DNA from 2 places in the Streptosporangium jomthongense genome. Region 1 is predicted to be linked to the other one. Evidence: riboswitches for the same ligand, from Rfam matches in the RefSeq annotation. Region 1 holds a riboswitch; the other holds the start of a gene.
What was found. A riboswitch is a leader RNA that binds a small molecule or an ion and turns the genes downstream of it on or off. The one in region 1 is predicted to bind glycine.
Positions count from the first base shown of each region.

Region 2: another riboswitch for glycine. It lies ahead of gcvT (glycine cleavage system aminomethyltransferase GcvT); the one in region 1 lies ahead of gcvP (aminomethyl-transferring glycine dehydrogenase).

Region 1 is NZ_JBHSBC010000008.1:250,251-258,863, forward strand. It holds gene ACFOYY_RS09120 (CDP-alcohol phosphatidyltransferase family protein) at 1-479, shown strand, start outside; gene ACFOYY_RS09125 (mannose-1-phosphate guanyltransferase) at 483-2,984, shown strand; gene ACFOYY_RS09130 (FHA domain-containing protein) at 3,231-3,743, shown strand; gene ftsR (transcriptional regulator FtsR) at 3,770-4,420, shown strand; gene ACFOYY_RS09140 (bifunctional nuclease family protein) at 4,500-4,970, shown strand; gene ACFOYY_RS09145 (MerR family transcriptional regulator) at 5,115-5,735, shown strand; glycine riboswitch at 5,750-5,841, shown strand; gene gcvP (aminomethyl-transferring glycine dehydrogenase) at 6,001-8,613, shown strand, end outside.
Region 2 is NZ_JBHSBC010000032.1:110,206-118,818, reverse strand. It holds gene ACFOYY_RS26120 (hypothetical protein) at 1-1,484, opposite strand, end outside; gene ACFOYY_RS26115 (L-serine ammonia-lyase) at 1,597-2,973, opposite strand; gene gcvH (glycine cleavage system protein GcvH) at 3,059-3,448, opposite strand; gene gcvT (glycine cleavage system aminomethyltransferase GcvT) at 3,445-4,533, opposite strand; glycine riboswitch at 4,575-4,659, opposite strand; glycine riboswitch at 4,662-4,760, opposite strand; gene ACFOYY_RS26100 (hypothetical protein) at 4,900-5,652, shown strand; gene ACFOYY_RS26095 (TetR/AcrR family transcriptional regulator) at 5,764-6,369, shown strand; gene ACFOYY_RS26090 (alpha/beta fold hydrolase) at 6,366-7,205, shown strand; gene ACFOYY_RS26085 (maleylpyruvate isomerase family mycothiol-dependent enzyme) at 7,282-8,019, shown strand; gene ACFOYY_RS26080 (High-affinity nickel-transporter) at 8,035-8,613, opposite strand, start outside.

The sequences.
Region 1 (8,613 bases):
ACAGCTGGGCCGTGGCGCTGCTGATGCTGGCCGGCCTGTCCGACTGGCTCGACGGCAAGATCGCCCGCGCGTGGAACCAGACCAGCAGGCTCGGCCGCCTCCTCGACCCGCTGGCCGACCGCCTCTACATCCTGGCCACCCTCTTCGGCCTGGCCATGCGCGAGATCATCCCCTGGTGGCTGGCCCTGGCGATCCCGCTGCGCGACGTCATGCTGCTGGGCATCCCGCCCATCCTGCGCCGCCTGGGGTACGGCCCCGCGCTGCCCGTGCACTTCCTCGGCAAGGCCGCGACGGCCAACCTGCTCTACGCCTTCCCCCTGCTCTTCCTCGCCCACCACGACGCCTGGTACGCCGGGCCCGCCCGCATCGTCGGCTGGTCGCTCGCGATCTGGGGCACCGGACTGTACTGGTGGTCCGGGGCGCTCTACTGGGTACAGGTGCGTCAGCTCATACGCGGAGCCGGACGCATTAAGAGGTGATGTGTGAAGGCCGTCGTGATGGCGGGCGGGGAGGGGACTCGGCTGCGGCCGATGACCGCCAACCAGCCCAAGCCACTGCTACCCGTGATCAACCGGCCGATCATGGAACACGTGCTGCGCCTGCTGAGGCGGCACGGGTTCACCGAGACCGTGGTGACCGTGCAGTTCCTGGCGGCGCTGGTCCGCAACTACTTCGGTGACGGCGACGAGCTCGGCATGAGCCTGTACTACGCCACCGAGGACACCCCTCTCGGCACGGCGGGCAGCGTCAAGAACGCCGCGGACAAGCTCAGGGACGAGCCCTTCCTGGTCATCTCCGGCGACGCGCTGACCGACATGGACCTCACCGACATGATCCGCTTCCACCGGGAGAACGGCGCGCTGGTGACGATCGGGCTCAAACGCGTCCCCAACCCCCTGGAGTTCGGCATCGTCATCGTCGACGACCGGGGCAGGGTCGAGCGCTTCCTGGAGAAGCCGACCTGGGGTCAGGTCTTCTCCGACACCGTCAACACCGGCGTCTACGTGATGGAGCCCGAGGTCCTCGATGAGATCGCCGCGGGCGGGGTCGTCGACTGGTCCGCCGACGTCTTCCCCCGCCTGCTGGCGCGCGGCGCCCCGCTGTACGGCTACGTCGCCGACGGTTACTGGGAGGACGTCGGCACCCACGAGAGCTACCTCAGGGCGCAGGCGGACGTGCTCTCCGGGCGGGTGAGGGTGGACATCGACGCCTTCGAGGTCTCCCCGGGTGTCTGGGTGGCCGAGGGGGCCTCGGTCGACGCCGACGCCGTGCTCAAGGGCCCCCTGTACGTCGGCGACTACGCCAAGGTCGAGGCGGGGGCCGAACTGCGCGAGTTCACCGTGCTCGGCAGCAACGTGGTGGTCAGGGAGGGCGCCTTCCTGCACCGCGCCGTCGTCCACGACAACGTCTACGTCGGCCCGAGCGCCCACCTGCGCGGCTGTGTCGTCGGCAAGAACACCGACCTGATGACCGGGGTCAGGATCGAGGAGGGCGCCGTCGTCGGCGACGAGTGCATCATCGAGGCCGAGGCGTACGTCTCCTCGGGCGTCAAGGTCTACCCCTTCAAGACCGTGGAGGCCGGGGCGGTCGTCAACACCAGCGTCATCTGGGAGCCCAGGGGCCAGCGCAGCCTGTTCGGCCCGCGCGGCGTCTCCGGCCTGGTCAACGTGGAGATCACCCCCGAACTGTGCGTACGGCTCGCCAGCGCCTACGCGACCACGCTGAGGAAGGGCGCCTCGGTCATCACCTCCCGGGACTCCTCCCGGGCGGCCAGGGCGCTGAAGCGGGCCGTGATCAGCGCGCTGACCGCCAGCGCGATCAACGTGCTCGACCTGGAGGCGGCCCCGCTGCCCGTCTCGCGCTTCCACACCGCCAGGGAGAACGCGGTCGGCGGGATCGCGTTGCGCACCACCCCGGGCGACCCGCAGAGCGTGGACATCGTCTTCATGGACGAGCACGGCGCCGACCTCTCCCAGGGCGCCCAGCGCAAACTGGAGCGGGTCTTCTCCCGCCAGGAGTTCCGCCGAGCCTTCCCCGGGGAGATCGCCGAGCTGAGCTTCCCGGCCAGGGCGATCGAGGACTACACCTACGAGCTGTTGCGCTGCGTGGACGTCACCGGGGTGCGCGACGCCGACCTGAAGGTCGTCGTCGACTGCGCGGGCGGCACCTCCTCACTGGTGCTGCCCAGCCTCCTGGGCAGGGTCGGCGTCGAGGTGCTCACCGTCAACAACCGCCTGGACGACGCCTCGCCGACCGAGACCCTCGCCGAGCGCCGCCGGGCCCTGCAACGCCTGTCCGAACTGGTCGGCTCGGCCAGGGCGGCCTTCGGCGTGCGCTTCGACCCGGTGGGGGAGCGGATCGCGCTCGTCGACGAGACGGGCCAGCTGATCAGCGAGGAGCGCGCCCTGCTGGTCGTGCTCGACCTGGTCGCCGCAGAGCGGCGCGGCGGCAGGGTGGCCCTGCCGGTCACCACGACCCGGGTGGCCGAGCAGGTCTGCCGCTTCCACGGCGTGCAGGTCGAGTGGACCTCGACCGCGCTGGACGCGCTGACCACCGCGGCCAGGGCGGAGGGCATGGTCTTCGCCGCGGACGGGCGGGGCGGCTTCGTGGTACCCGAGTTCGGCCCGACGGTCGACGGCCTGGCGGTGTTCCTTCGGCTGCTCGGCCTGGTCGCCAGGACCCGCCTTTCGCTCAGCCAGATCGACGCCAGGATCCCGCAGGCCCGGTTGCTGCGCCGTACGGTCCCCACGCCGTGGGCCGCCAAGGGCGTGGTGATGCGTTCGGTCATCGAGGCCGCCGAGCTGTACCGGATAGACACGACCGACGGGGTGCGCGTCGTGGCGCAGGACGGCAGCTGGGCGCTGGTGCTGCCGGACCCGGCCGAGGCGGTGACCCACCTGTGGGCGGAGGCGGGGGACGTCGACTCGGCGCAGAGCCTGATCGAGCACTGGGCCAGGGTCGTGGAGGGGGCGGCGGCGACCTGAGGTCTCCCCTGGGATCCCCGGCCCGGAGAGCGCGAAAACCCAGCGCGGCGGCATGGACCGGGGCGCCGCCCGGCGGTAACTTTGTCCTCGACCGAACCCGTCCTCGAGCGTCGGACTTGATCTTTCTCGCTATTCGGTGTATGTTGCGGCATTCGCAGTCTGAGCAAATACTTGAGAAGCGATGAAGCGAGGCGCGCGTACCGAGAACCGTTGCCGCGTCCTCGCGGTAGGAGGCCGAGCCGATCGATGCCGAGCGTCTACTGCACGCAGTGCGGTCATGCCAACCCTGAGGACGCCCGTTTCTGTTCACGATGCGGGTCGCCGCTGACCAGGTTCGACTCCCCGGGAGACAGTACGTCGACGATCTCCCTGTCCGGGATCGAGGCCTACGAGGCGGAGACGGGAGAGACGCTTCTCGCCGAGCGGCAGGCCGTCGAGCAACTGCCTCCGGGCGCCGCGCTGCTCGTCGCCATGCGTGGTCCCAACGCGGGCAGCCGCTTCCTGCTGGACAGCGACCTGACCACGGTCGGCCGTCACCCCGAGAGTGACATCTTCCTGGACGACATCACCGTCTCGCGGCGTCACGTCGAGTTCTACCGGCGCGGCGGAGGGGTGTTCACCGTCCGTGACGTCGGCAGCCTCAACGGCACCTACGTCAACCGTGAGCGGATCGAGGAGGTCCCGCTCTACGGCGGCGACGAGGTGCAGATCGGCAAGTTCCGCCTGGTCTTCCTCACCCGTGGCGCCGCTGGAGGATGATGAGCTCCCAGGCGGCTCGTTCGCACATGAGCATCGGGGAGGTGCTCGCCCTGTTGCAGGGCGAGTTCCCCGACGTCAGCATCTCCAAGATCCGTTTCCTGGAGGGCGAGGGGTTGATCGAGCCGGAGCGCAGTCCCTCCGGCTACCGGAAGTTCAGTTACGCCGACGTCGAGCGGCTGCGTTACATCCTCGGCGAGCAGCGCGACCGTTACCTGCCGCTGCGTGTGATCAAGGACCGGCTCGAGGCCGCGGACCGCGAGGACCGGCCGGTCACCCCTCCGCGGGCCCTTCCCGGCGAGGCGCCGCCGGAGGTTCGTCTCACCCGCAAGGAACTGCTCGCCGCCGCCGAGCTCGACGAGGAGACCCTCACCGAGCTTGAGGACTTCGGCCTGCTCGCCGCGGTCGCCCGCCACTACGACGCCGAGGCGCTGGCCGTGGCCCGCAGCGTGGGGGCACTGGCCGCCTTCGGGCTCAGGGCACGCCACCTGCGGGTCGTCAAGGCCGCGGCCGAGCGGGAGGCCACCCTCGTCGAACAGGCCATCGCGCCGTTGCTTCGCCGCCGAGGCCCGGGGGCCATCGACCGGGCCGACGAGACCGCCAAGGAGATTTCTGGTCTTCTGCTGGAATTGCACGCCTCGCTCCTGCGTTCCGCCGTGCGTGGGGGCTTGGGCCGGTGAGAACCTGACCAGGCACTCGTCCCCTCACGAGTGTTACGTTGAACAAACCGGTCATAATCCAGCGAAGACGGAGCAGCCCGTGTTGCAGATGGAGGTCGTGGGCGTTCGGGTTGAGATGCCCTCAAACCAGCCTATTGTCCTGCTGAAGGAGGCACATGGGGAGCGGTACCTGCCGATCTGGATCGGCATGACCGAGGCGACGGCGATCGCGATGGCCCAGGCCGAAGAGCCGCCACCCCGGCCACTCACCCATGACCTCTTCCGCGACGTGCTCGACGCGCTCGGCGTCCGGCTGAGCACCGTGAACATCGTCGCACTCCGTGATGGGATCTTCTTCGCCGATCTCGTGTTCTCCAACGGGGTCGAGGTGAGCGCCCGTCCTTCGGACTCCATAGCCCTGGCGTTGCGTACGGGAGCCCGTATCTTCGCCAGTGAGGACATCGTCAGGGAGGCGGGGGTGATCATTCCCGACGACCAGGAGGACGAGGTGGAGAAGTTCAGGGAGTTCCTTGACACGATCACGCCCGAGGACTTCGGTCGCGCGGGGTAGGTATTTCGGTGCATTTACGCTTCACGACGCGCCGGGGAGGGTCGTTGACTGATCTTGGCCCCAGTCCTACGGTGCAAGTGAAACCCGCGGCTGTGCGCAAACCCCCAGATCAGGCCGCGGGATGAGAGAAAGCCGGAGGTCCGCGTGGCGGTCAGCAGCGGCGAGGGTAGAAACGCCGACCAGGATGACCCGGAACGGCGCGGGGAGGCACGTCAGCGTGCGGGCGAAGAGGGCCTGCTGTTCGACGGGCAGCCGGTGAAACTGCCCGCCGACATCGGATACCGCGGTCCCACCGCCTGTGCCGCGGCCGACATCACCTATCGGCAGCTGGACTACTGGGCGCGCACCGGTCTGGTCGAGCCCACGGTCAGGGCCGCTCACGGTTCGGGTTCCCAGCGCCTGTACGGCTTCCGCGACATCCTGGTGCTCAAGGTCGTCAAACGGCTGCTCGACACGGGTGTGTCCCTCCAGCAGATCCGCATCGCCGTCCAGCACCTGCGCGACCGCGGCGTCAACGACCTGGCCCAGATCACCCTCATGAGTGACGGGGTGAGCGTGTACGAGTGCACCTCACCCGACGAGGTCATCGACCTGCTCCAGGGAGGGCAGGGTGTCTTCGGCATAGCCCTCGGCCGCGTCTGGCAGGAGGTGGAGGGCTCCCTGGCCGACCTGCCCGGAGAGCGCGCGGAGTCCGGCCAGAGCCCTTTAGGCGATCACCACGCGGATGAGCTGGCCCGTCGTCGCCGGGCTCGCCGCACCGGGTAAGGTTGTCTCGCTGCTGACTCTGCGCGGGAGAGACCCCGGCATGATCGGGGCGCCGAAGGAGCAACCTCCCCGGAATCTCTCAGGCACCCGGTACCGCGTGGGCGAGGCGACTCTGGAAAGCAGGCACGCCCGCCAGGCGCGTCTCACCGACGGGGAAAGCCTTCCACGCACCGGAAGGTGAAACTCTCAGGTCGCGATGACAGAGGGGGAGATCCGGCATACGCCCGCGCCCAGCGCCGGTCTCCAACGTCTCGGGAGGCTTCCCATGACCGACCTGTCACCGCTCAGCGAGCTGACCCCCCCGCCGTTCGCCACCCGTCACATCGGGCCCGCGGACGCCGACCAGACCCGCATGCTCGAGGCGGTCGGATTCGCCTCGACCGCCGACCTGGTCGCGGTGGCCGTCCCCGAGGCCATCAGGGCGAAGGACAGGCTCAACCTCCCGCCCGCCGCGAGCGAGACGGAGGCCATCGCCGAGCTGCGCGCCCTCGCCGGGCGCAACACCGTGCTCACCTCGATGATCGGCCTGGGCTACCACGACACGATCACCCCGGCGGTCATCCGCCGCAACCTCCTGGAGAACCCCGGCTGGTACACCGCCTACACGCCCTACCAGCCCGAGATCTCCCAGGGGCGCCTTGAGGCCCTGCTCAACTTCCAGACGGTCGTCTCCGACCTGACCGGTCTCGACGTGGCGGGCGCCTCCCTGCTGGACGAGGCCACCGCCGCCGCCGAGGCGATGACGCTGGCCCGCAGGGCGGTGCGCGGCTCCTCGAACGTGTTCGTCGTCGACGCCGGCTCGTTGCCGCAGACCAAGGCCGTGCTGCGCACCAGGGCCGAGCCGCTCGGCATCGAGCTGGTCGAGAGCGACTTCACCGAGGCCCTTCCCGACTGTTTCGGCGTGCTCGTGCAGTACCCCGGGGCCGACGGCGAGATCAGGGACTTCCGCGCCGTCGCCGAGGCCGCCCACGCGCGCGGCGCCCAGGTGGTGGCCGCCGCCGACCTGCTGGCCCTGACCCTGCTGGCCGCCCCCGGCGAGCTCGGCGCCGACATCGCGATCGGCTCCTCGCAGCGCTTCGGCGTCCCGCTGGGCTTCGGCGGCCCGCACGCCGCCTACATGGCCGTCCGCGACGGCCTGCAGCGGCAGATGCCCGGCCGTCTGGTCGGCGTCTCCCAGGACGCCGACGGCCGCCCCGCCTACCGCCTGGCGCTGCAGACCCGTGAGCAGCACATCCGCAGGGAGAAGGCGACCAGCAACATCTGCACCGCGCAGGTGCTGCTCGCGGTCATCGCGGGCATGTACGCCGTCTACCACGGCCCCGAGGGCCTTCGCAGGATCGCCAGGCGCGTCCACCGGCACGCCGTCGTGCTGGCCGCGGGCCTGCGCCACGGAGGCGTCGAGGTCGTCCACGACGCCTTCTTCGACACCGTGCTCGCCCGGGTGCCCGGCCGCGCCGCCCGGATCGTGGCCGCGGCCCGCGACAACGGCGTCAACCTGCGCCTGGTCGACGCCGACCACGTCGGTGTCACCTGCGACGAGCGGACCGAGCAGCTCCACCTGGAGCAGGTCCTGGCCGCCTTCGAGGTCAGCGGCGCCGTACTGACCGACCTGGACGCCGCGGCGCACGACGCGCTGCCCGAGGGGCTGGCGCGCACCGGCGACTACCTGACCCACCCGGTCTTCCACAGCCACAGGTCGGAGACGGCCATGCTGCGCTACCTGCGCAGGCTCCAGGACAAGGACGTCGCGCTCGACCGGTCGATGATCCCGCTCGGCTCGTGCACCATGAAGCTCAACGCGACCACCGAGATGGAGCCGATCACCTGGCCCGAGTTCGCCGGGCTGCACCCCTACGCCCCCGCGGAGCAGGCCGAGGGCTACACGGAGCTGGTGCGGGAGCTTGAGGGCTGGCTGGCCGAGGTCACCGGCTACGACGCGGTCTCCATCCAGCCGAACGCGGGCTCCCAGGGTGAGTTCGCCGGGCTGCTGGCGATCCGCGCCTACCACCACGCCCGCGGCGAGGCCCATCGCGACGTCTGCCTGATCCCCTCCTCCGCGCACGGCACCAACGCCGCCAGCGCGGTCATGGCCGGTATGCGGGTCGTCGTGGTCGCCTGCGACGACAACGGCAACGTGGACCTCGCCGACCTCGACGCCAAGCTCGGCAAGCACCGCGACCGGCTCGCCGCGATCATGGTGACCTACCCCTCGACGCACGGCGTCTACGAGGAGACCATCACCCAGATCTGCGAGCGGGTGCACGAGGCGGGCGGCCAGGTCTACGTCGACGGCGCCAACCTCAACGCCCTGGTCGGCCTGGCCAAGCCGGGCGAGTTCGGGGCGGACGTCTCCCACCTGAACCTGCACAAGACCTTCTGCATCCCGCACGGCGGCGGCGGCCCCGGCGTCGGCCCCGTCGCGGTCCGCGCCCACCTCGCCGGCTACCTGCCCGGTCACCCGCTGCGCGACGACTCGCCGGTCGGTCCCGTCTCCGCCGCGCCGTACGGCTCGGCGGGCATCCTGCCCATCTCCTGGGCCTACGTCAGGATGATGGGCGCAGACGGGCTCAAGGCGGCCACCGAGCAGGCCATCCTGTCGGCCAACTACCTGGCCCGCAGGCTCGCCCCGCACTACCCCGTCCTCTACACCGGCCGGGGCGGCCTGGTCGCCCACGAGTGCATCGTGGACCTGCGCCAGATCACCAAGGAGACCGGTGTGACCGTGGACGACGTGGCCAAGCGCCTGGTCGACTACGGCTTCCACGCTCCCACCATGTCCTTCCCGGTGGCCGGTACGCTGATGATCGAGCCGACCGAGAGCGAGGACCTGGCCGAGCTCGACCGGTTCTGCGAGGCGATGATCGCGATCAGGGGGGAG
Region 2 (8,613 bases), on a different contig from region 1:
GCGGCGGGGGCGGCGGGGGCACGGTCCCGTACGGCGAAGGCGAGTCCCGCGGCCAGGCAGGCGAACGGGACGGCCGGGACCACGTAGCGGTGGTCGAAGGCCGCGATGAAGGGCGGCAGGGCCAGCAGTACGGCCCCCGCCGCCCACGGCAGCAGCACGACCCCGCCGAGCCGCCGCCAGTTGCGCAGCACCCCGGCCAGCCCGACCAGCACGATCACGGCGAGGACCGGGCCGCGCAGGAAGCCGTTCTCCTGGTAGAGGCGCAGCCAGCCCGCGTACGGCTCGACGAGACGGGTCTCGCCGGAGGCGCCCTGGTAGGCGACGGTCAGTTCCTCGGCGGTCCTGCCCTGGGAGGCGGCGCCGGTGGGGAAGGGCCTGGCGACGGCGGGGAAGACGTAGGCGCTCTGCGGGCCGGGGGTCGGGTAGACCCTGCGTTCCCAGTCGAAGACATGGGCCACGTCGGTGAGGCCCGCGGTGAGGAAGTCGAGCGGCTGCGCCCTGATGGCCTGGGCCGCGAAGGCGCCCGCGAGCCTGTCACGCTCGGCCCAGGTTCCCTTGACCTTGTTCAGGGGCGAGGAGGCGTCCCAGATGTAGACGGGCGGGGCCTTGCGCTCGGCGACGGGGACGGTCGGGCACAGCGCGGCCTCGGGACCGGCGGGTTTGATCCTGGCGCAGTCGGCGAAGGTCATGGTGCGCGCCCAGAGGAAGGCGTTTCCCCTGGTCAGGCCGTAGTTGCCGTACTCGGAGGCGAACCAGGCCGCGTAGCCGCCCAGGCCGATCGCGCAGGCCAGCGCGGTGGCCGTGACCGCCCGCCATCCGGACCGTCCGATCACCATGCACACCAGTACCACGAGGGCCAGCGGCAGCCCGATCGTCCTGGTCACGGTCGCCGCCGCGAGCAGGAGCCCGGCGAGCAGCGCCGCCCACGCAGGCGGGCGTCGCCGCCACATCACCAGCGTGACCGCCGCGACCACGAGGAACTCCATCGGCAGGTCCGCCATGACGAGGTGTTCGAGCTGGACCTGGTGGACGTCGAGCAGCACGGGGAGCGTGATCAGCGTCGCCCCCCACCCCGGCAGCCCTCCCCGGCGGCGCAGCAGGAGGTAGACGCACAACGCCGTGGCGAGCCCGAGCAGGTGCTGGATCACCACGACCGCCTGGACGCTGGACAGCGGGCGCAGCGCCCACAACAGCAGGGAGTAGCCGGAGGGCCGGGACTCCATCGGCCGGGGGTCGAGTCCGGCGCCGAGGTAGACGAAGGAGTCGGCCCAGAACCACAGCGTGGGCCGGTAACCGAGCACGGCCAGCGCGCGCACCCCGATCCCGGCGAGCAGGGCCAGCGCGAAGAACCAGTGAGAGCCACGGGAACCACGGGAGCCCGGGGAGCCGCTGTGGTCACGGTGGTCGCCGGGGAGGGCGGACGCGCGGTGGCGGGCCCGGCCTCCCGGACGTGTCTTCTCCGGCTGTGAGACCTCCGTCGGCACGACGTCCTCCCGACTCTCGGTGACAGCGGCACCCAGCATAGGGGCGCTACGGCGAGTGGCCGGGTGAGATGTCAAAGTTCGTGGAGTTTGGCGTGTTTGCTGGGAGGTCGGGTCAGCATTCGATGACGTTCACCGCCAGGCCGCCCCTGCTCGTCTCCTTGTACTTGTCGAGCATGTCGCGGCCGGTGTCGCGCATCGTCTTGATCGCCTTGTCCAGGGAGACGAAGTGGCGGCCGTCGCCGCGCAGTGCGATCCTGGCCGCGGTGATGGCCTTGATCGAGGCCACCGCGTTGCGCTCGATGCACGGGATCTGCACCAGGCCGCCGATCGGGTCGCAGGTCAGCCCCAGGTTGTGCTCGATGCCGATCTCGGCGGCGTTCTCCACCTGCTCGGGGGTGCCGCCGAGCGCCTCGGTCAGCCCGGCCGCCGCCATCGAGCAGGCGGAGCCGACCTCGCCCTGGCAGCCGACCTCGGCGCCGGAGATGGAGGCGTTCTCCTTGAACAGCACGCCGATCGCCCCCGCGGTGAGCAGGAAGCGCACCACCCCGTCGTCGTCGGAGTTCGGGACGAACCGGTCGTAGTAGGTGAGCACGGCCGGGACGATGCCCGCCGCGCCGTTCGTCGGCGCCGTGACGACCCGCCCGCCCGCGGCGTTCTCCTCGTTCACCGCGAGGGCGAACAGCGAGACCCAGTCCATCGCGTGCAGCGGGTCCTTCTCCGCGGCCTCGCTCTGCAGCCTCCGGTGGAGCTGGTGGGCCCTGCGCCTGACCTTCAGGCCGCCGGGCAGCACGCCCTCCTTGGCGATGCCGCGCCCGACGCACTCGCTCATGACGCGCCACAGGTTCAGCAGCCGGTCGCGGATCTCCCGCTCGGACAGGCCGAAGGCCTTCTCGTTCTCCAGCATCAGCCCCGAGACGGAAAGACCCGTCTCCGTGCAGTGGCCGAGCAGTTCGGCCGCCGTGGTGAAGGGGTACGGCAGGACGGTGTCGTCCGGTTTGATGCGGTCGGCGCCGGTGGCGTTCTCGTCGACCACGAAGCCGCCGCCGACCGAGTAGTAGACCTTCTCCCGCAGGACGTCGCCGGTCTCCCCGAAGGCGGTGAACCGCATGCCGTTCGGGTGGTGCGGCAGGGAGATCTTGCGTTCGAAGACGAGATGCTCACCGACCGCGAACGGGATCTCGCGGGAGCCGTACAACCGGATCGTTCCCGAGGCGCGCATGGCGGCCAGCCGTTCGTCGACGGTGTCGACGTCGACGAGTTCGGGTTTGTCGCCGGTCAGGCCGAGAAGGACGGCCTTGTCGCTGCCGTGGCCCTTGCCGGTCAGGCCGAGCGAGCCGTAGAGGATGACCTCGACCCGGGTGGTCTTGTCGAGCAGGCCGTCGTGGTCGAGCCCTCTGGCGAACCTGTGGGCGGCGGCCATCGGGCCGCCGGTGTGCGAGCTGGACGGGCCGATACCGATCTTGAAGAGGTCGAAGACGCTGATCGCCATTGATCTGCCCTGCCTTTGCGCTGTCCCGCGGTCGTGATCACGCGCGCCGGTGGACGCGCGTGATCACGACGCAAGATTAGATATTTCAGGATTCGCCCGAAGTGAGTGCCGTGTACTCCTCGGGGGACAGCAGGTCCTCCGGGTCACCCTCAAGCCGGACGCGGAACAGCCAGCCGTCGCCATAGGGGTCACTGTTGACCAGCGAGGGGTCGTCGACGACGGCCTCGTTGACCTCGACGACCTCACCGCCGACCGGCGCGAAGATGTCGCTCACCGACTTGGTCGACTCGACCTCGCCGACCGCCTCACCCGCGGTGAGCGAGGAACCGGCCTCGGGCAACTGGACGAAGACCACGTCACCGAGGGCGTTGGCGGCGTAGGCGGTGATGCCGACGGTCAGGGTCAGGCCGTCGTCTATGCCCGAGATCCACTCGTGCTCCTTGGTGTAGTGCAGCTCCTCGGGAATGTCACTCACTTTTTCCTCCTGTAGAAAGGCAGCTCAACGACCTCGACCGGCTCGTGACTGCCCCGGATGTCCACGGCCAGTCCAGCGGACGTTCCGTTGTCCACGTAGGCCATGGCGATCGGCCTGCCCAGGGTCTGGGAAGGCGCTCCGCTGGTCACCTCTCCGACGACGACGCCGTCGCCGGAGACCACCGGATACCCGTGGCGGGGCACCCTGCGGCCGGTCGCGATCAGTCCCACCAGGCGGCGGGCCGGGGGGACGTCCTTGAGCGGCTCAAGGGCGGCCCTGCCGACGAAGTCGCCTGGTTTGTCAAACCTCACCACACGGCCGAGCCCCGCGTCGAACGGGGTGAGATCAGCGGAGAGCTCGTTGCCGTACAGCGGCATCCCCGCCTCAAGACGGAGGGTGTCACGCGCCGAAAGCCCGGCGGGCAGCAGGCCGTACGGCTCGCCCGCCTTGGTGAGCGCGGCCCACAGCGGCTCGGCGTCGTCGGCGGCGACGAACAGCTCGAAGCCGTCCTCGCCGGTGTAGCCGGTGCGGGCGACGAGGGCGGAGAGCCCGGCGACGGTCGCGGGAAGGCCCGCGTAGTACTTCAGGCCGTCGAGGTCGGCGTCGGTGAGCCCGCCCAGGATCTCGCGGGAGCGCGGCCCCTGTACCGCGACCAGCGCGTACTGCTCGGAGCGGTCCTCGACCGCGGCCTCGAAGGCCCCGGCGCGCTCGGTCAGCTCGGCGGCGACCCGGGGGTAGTTGGAGGCGTTGGCGACGACCATGAACTCCTGGTCGGCCAGGCGGTAGACGATCAGGTCGTCGAGCACGCCGCCCTGGGGATCGACGATCATCGTGTAGCGGGCGCGTCCCGGCTCAAGGGCGGAGATGTGACCGACGAGCGCGTAGTCGAGGGCCTCGCCTGCCTGCGGGCCCGTCACGAAGATCTCTCCCATGTGGGAGAGGTCGAACAGGCCGGCCGCCTGGCGGACCGCGTTGTGCTCGGCGGACTCGCTTCCGTAGCGCAGCGGCATCAGCCAGCCCGCGAAGTCGGTCAGCGTCGCGCCGAGGGCCTCGTGAACACCGCGCAGCGGCGTGGGTCGGGACATGTTCGCACCTCAGACAGGGGTCGGATGAGAAGCATCCTCCCCCTCTGTCATGGATGCCTGAGAGCTTCGCCCGATTTTTGCCGGACTTTCACCTTCGGCGAGGCCGTACGGCCTGCTTTCCAGAGGCACCTACCCACGCGGTCCTTTGCCTTGAGAGGTTTGCGGGGAGGGCTTGCTCCTTCAGGGGTCCTGGCCTGGATGTCAGGACGCTCTCCCGCGCGGGCTCGTCGGTGTCCCGGCCAGCCTAACCGTAGGCGAGGGCCGAGCGAAATCCCCGGGTCGGGACAGAGTGTCCGGTTAGGCGTGATCATGACGGCTCTCGCATAACCTGAAGGTGCAGTGGGGGATTTGTTCCAACATCGAATCGTGGAAACAGGACGGCTACCGCTCTTCTGTTTCTTCGTCGCGCTGATCGTCGCCTTCGTCTTCACCCGCATCAACGTCCGGCTCATCCGCGCCAAGATCGGCTGGTTCGGCAACGTCAGCGTCGGCGACATGCACATCCACCATGTGGTGTTCGGCGTGGTGCTGACGATGCTCGGCGGGGTCTCCGGCCTGCTCGTCTCCGGCGTGTCCCAGGGGTGGTACGCCCTGACCGCGGCCGTCTTCGGGGTGGGCGCCGCCCTCATCCTGGACGAGTTCGCGCTGATCCTGCACCTGCACGACGTCTACTGGGAGGAGGAGGGCCGCACGTCGGTCGACGCGGTGTTCATCGCGATCGCCGTCACCGGTCTGCTCCTGCTCGGCCTGCGCCCGCTGGGCTGGGAGCGGCCGGACGGCACGCCGCAGGGGACGTGGCTGGCGGTCGGCTTCCTCGTGCTCAATCTCATGCTCGCCGTGGTCACCCTGCTGAAGGGGAAGATCTGGACGGGCATGGTCGGTCTGTTCGTCCCGCTGCTGCTGATCGTCGGGGCGCTGCGGCTGGCCCGGCCCGGCTCCCCCTGGGCCCACTGGTTCTTCGCCCCGGGCTCCCGAAGGCCGAGGCCCTGGAAACTGGCCAGGGCGCAGCGCCGTGAGGAGCGCTGGCGCCGCCCGGCCATCAAGGTCAAGATCGCCTTCCAGGAGTTCGTCTCCGGCCGTCACGACCTGCCCTCCTCCCGCCTGCGGCCACGCCGCTGACCTCGGTGAACCGCCGTGCCGTACTGTCGCGCGCCCGGTGAAACTAATCTCATTAGACAGAAGCTAATGTGATTAGTTACAGTCTAGGGGTTCTAGGAGAGAGGGGTGCGTATGGCGCGGGCCGGGTTGACGACGGATCGGGTGACGCTCGCCGGTGCCGAACTGGCCGACGAGGTCGGGTTCGACCGGCTGACCATGTCGGCGGTGGCACGACGGCTCGGGGTGAAGGACGCCAGCCTCTACGCGCACGTTCGCGGCCTTGAGGACCTGCGCGGCCGGATCGCCCTGCTGGCGGCCGACGAGAAGAGCGTCCGCATCGCGGAGGCCACCGCGGGGCTGGCGGGCAGGGACGCGCTGGTCGCGTACGCGACCGCCTACCGGGACTACGCCCGCGAACACCCGGGCCGCTACATGGCGACGCAGATCCCCACGGAGATCGACCCCGAGCTCCTGGCCGCGGCGCGCGGGCCGCGGCGCGCGATCGAGCTGACCTACGGCATGTTGCGCGCCTACGCCCTCGGGGAGCCCGACTTGACCGACGCGGTACGGCTGCTGCGCAGCATGCTGCACGGCTTCATCAGCCTTGAGGCGGCGGGCGGGTTCGCGCACTCGCGCCCGGCCGAGGAGTCGTGGTCACGCTGCCTCGACGCCCTGCACACCCTCCTGGAGCGCTGGCCCGCCGAGCACGAACCACACGGTGAAGGAGACAGGACATGACCGAGACGACCACCGGACGCCTGCGTGTGGACGGCGCCGAGCTGTACTACGAGGTGCGGGGGCGCGGGCCGCTCCTGCTGCTGATCCCCGGCGGCACCGGCGGCGCCGCCTCCTTCGAGGAGATCGTCGACGACCTGGCCGCCGACCGCACGGTCGTCACCTACGACCCGCGCGGCCTGTCCAACAGCCCGCTGGACGACCCGGCGGCGCCCCAGCGGGTGGAACAGCACGCCGAGGACGCCCTCGGGCTGATCGACCTGCTCTCCCCCGGGGAGCCCGTCAGCGTGGCGGGCTGCAGCTCGGGGGCGATCGTCGCGATGCACCTGCTCACCGCCCACCCCGGGCGGATCGCACGTGTCGTGGCGCACGAGCCGCCGCTGGCCGAGGTGCTGCCGGACGCCGCCGAGCACCGCGTGATGCTCGCCCGTGTCCGGGAGGCCTTCGACCGGGAGGGGCCGATGGCCGCGGCGACCGTGCTCGCGGCCGGTCTCAGGCGCCCGGGGGAGAGCGCCGGCGCGCGGCCCGCCGCCGAGCTGTCCCCCAGGGCGGCCGCGCGCGTCGAACGGTCGATGGCCGACGCCCCCTACTTCATCGGGCGTGTCATCCCGAGCTTCATGGCCCACGTCCCGGACGTGGACCGGCTGCGGGCCCTGTCGGACCGGCTCGTGCTCGCGGCCGGGGCGGACTCCCACGGCGAACTGCCCTACCGTCCCGCGGCCCTCCTGGCGGAGCGGTTCGGCACGGAGCTGGTCCACTTCCCCGGCGGGCACACGGGGCTCAGCACCCACCCCGCCGAGTTCGGGAAGCTGCTTCGCGAGGTGCTCGACGCCCGGTGACACCGGGGCGCGGCGTCCACCGGCCGAGCGGAAAACAGGGAGAGGACCGTCGGGGCCGTACGGCATGATGCCGCCCATGGATCACACTCGCTATCTCGACCTGATCCGCGCCGACGGTGATCTCCTGCTCGCGGCCGCGGAGCGGGGGCTGGACGCCCGGGTGCCGTCGTGCCCCGGCTGGACCGGCCGTGACCTGCTCCACCACGTCGGAGGGGTCTACGACCACAAGGTCCTGTGCATGCGGCTCGGGCGTGACCCGCAGAAGGCCGAGCGGGCGCCGCTGCCCGGCGACGCCGCGCTCAGGGACTGGTTCCTCTCCCAGCGTGAGACGCTGCTCGACCAGCTCGTCATGCGCGGGCCGGGCGCGCCCTCCCACACCTGGTTCCCGCCGGACCAGACGGTCGGCTTCTGGTACCGCAGGATGGCCCACGAGACGGTCGTCCACCGGATCGACGCCGAGTTGATCGACGGGGGGCCGACCCCGGTCGACCCCGAGCCGGCGGCCGACGGCGTCGACGAGCTGCTCGGTTTCATCACCCACGACTTCGGCGGCAGGCCCGAACGGGAGCAGGGCGTCGGCCGTACGGTCGTGCTGGGCTGCGGGGACCGGGAGTGGGCGCTGACGCTGCGCGCGGACCGCGCGGTGTGGGCGAAGGAGGGGGCGACGCCGGACGCGCGGATCGACGGCGAGCCGGAGGACCTCCTGCTCCACCTGTGGAACCGGCGCGGGGCGGGCGGCAACTCCCTCAGGAGCTCCGGTGACGTGGACGCGCTCGCCGGGCTGTGGGCGCGCCTGCAGGAGGAGACCCAGTAGGCGGTCCGGGGTCGTTCACGCGGCGCCGATGAGGCTCCGCACGGTCAGGCCGAGACCGAGCAGCATGACGGCCACGGCGGTGCCGATCGGCAGGAGCGAGGACAGGCGGCTCGCCACGCCGTTTCCCCCGGCCGCCAGGCGGCCGAGACGCCCGGCGAGTTTGACCAGCAGCAGCCCGGTGAGGGTGAGCGTGCCCGCCATGCCGAGGCCGTACGCCAGGATCAGCGCGATCCCGAACCATGTGCGGCCGAGGCCGATCGCGCCCAGCAGGACGACGAGCGCCGAGGGGCTGGGCACCAGCCCTCCGGCCACCCCCAGGCCGACCAGCCCGCGCCGGGAGCGGGGCGTCGGCTCGCGGGGGAGGTCCTCATCGGCCCGCCGTTCGAGGACGGCGACCGGCGCGTACCCGTGGGCCGCACCGCCGGGGACCTCCCGGACGGGGGAGCGCCGGGGAACGAGGGGAGCACGGCCGTGGGTGTGGCCGTGCCCGTGACCGTGGGCGGGGGCCTCGCCGGTGCGGTGGGCATGCCAGGCGGAGCGCAGCAGCCCGGCCCCGACCAGGGTGATCAGCAGACCGCTGACCAGGCCGAGCCA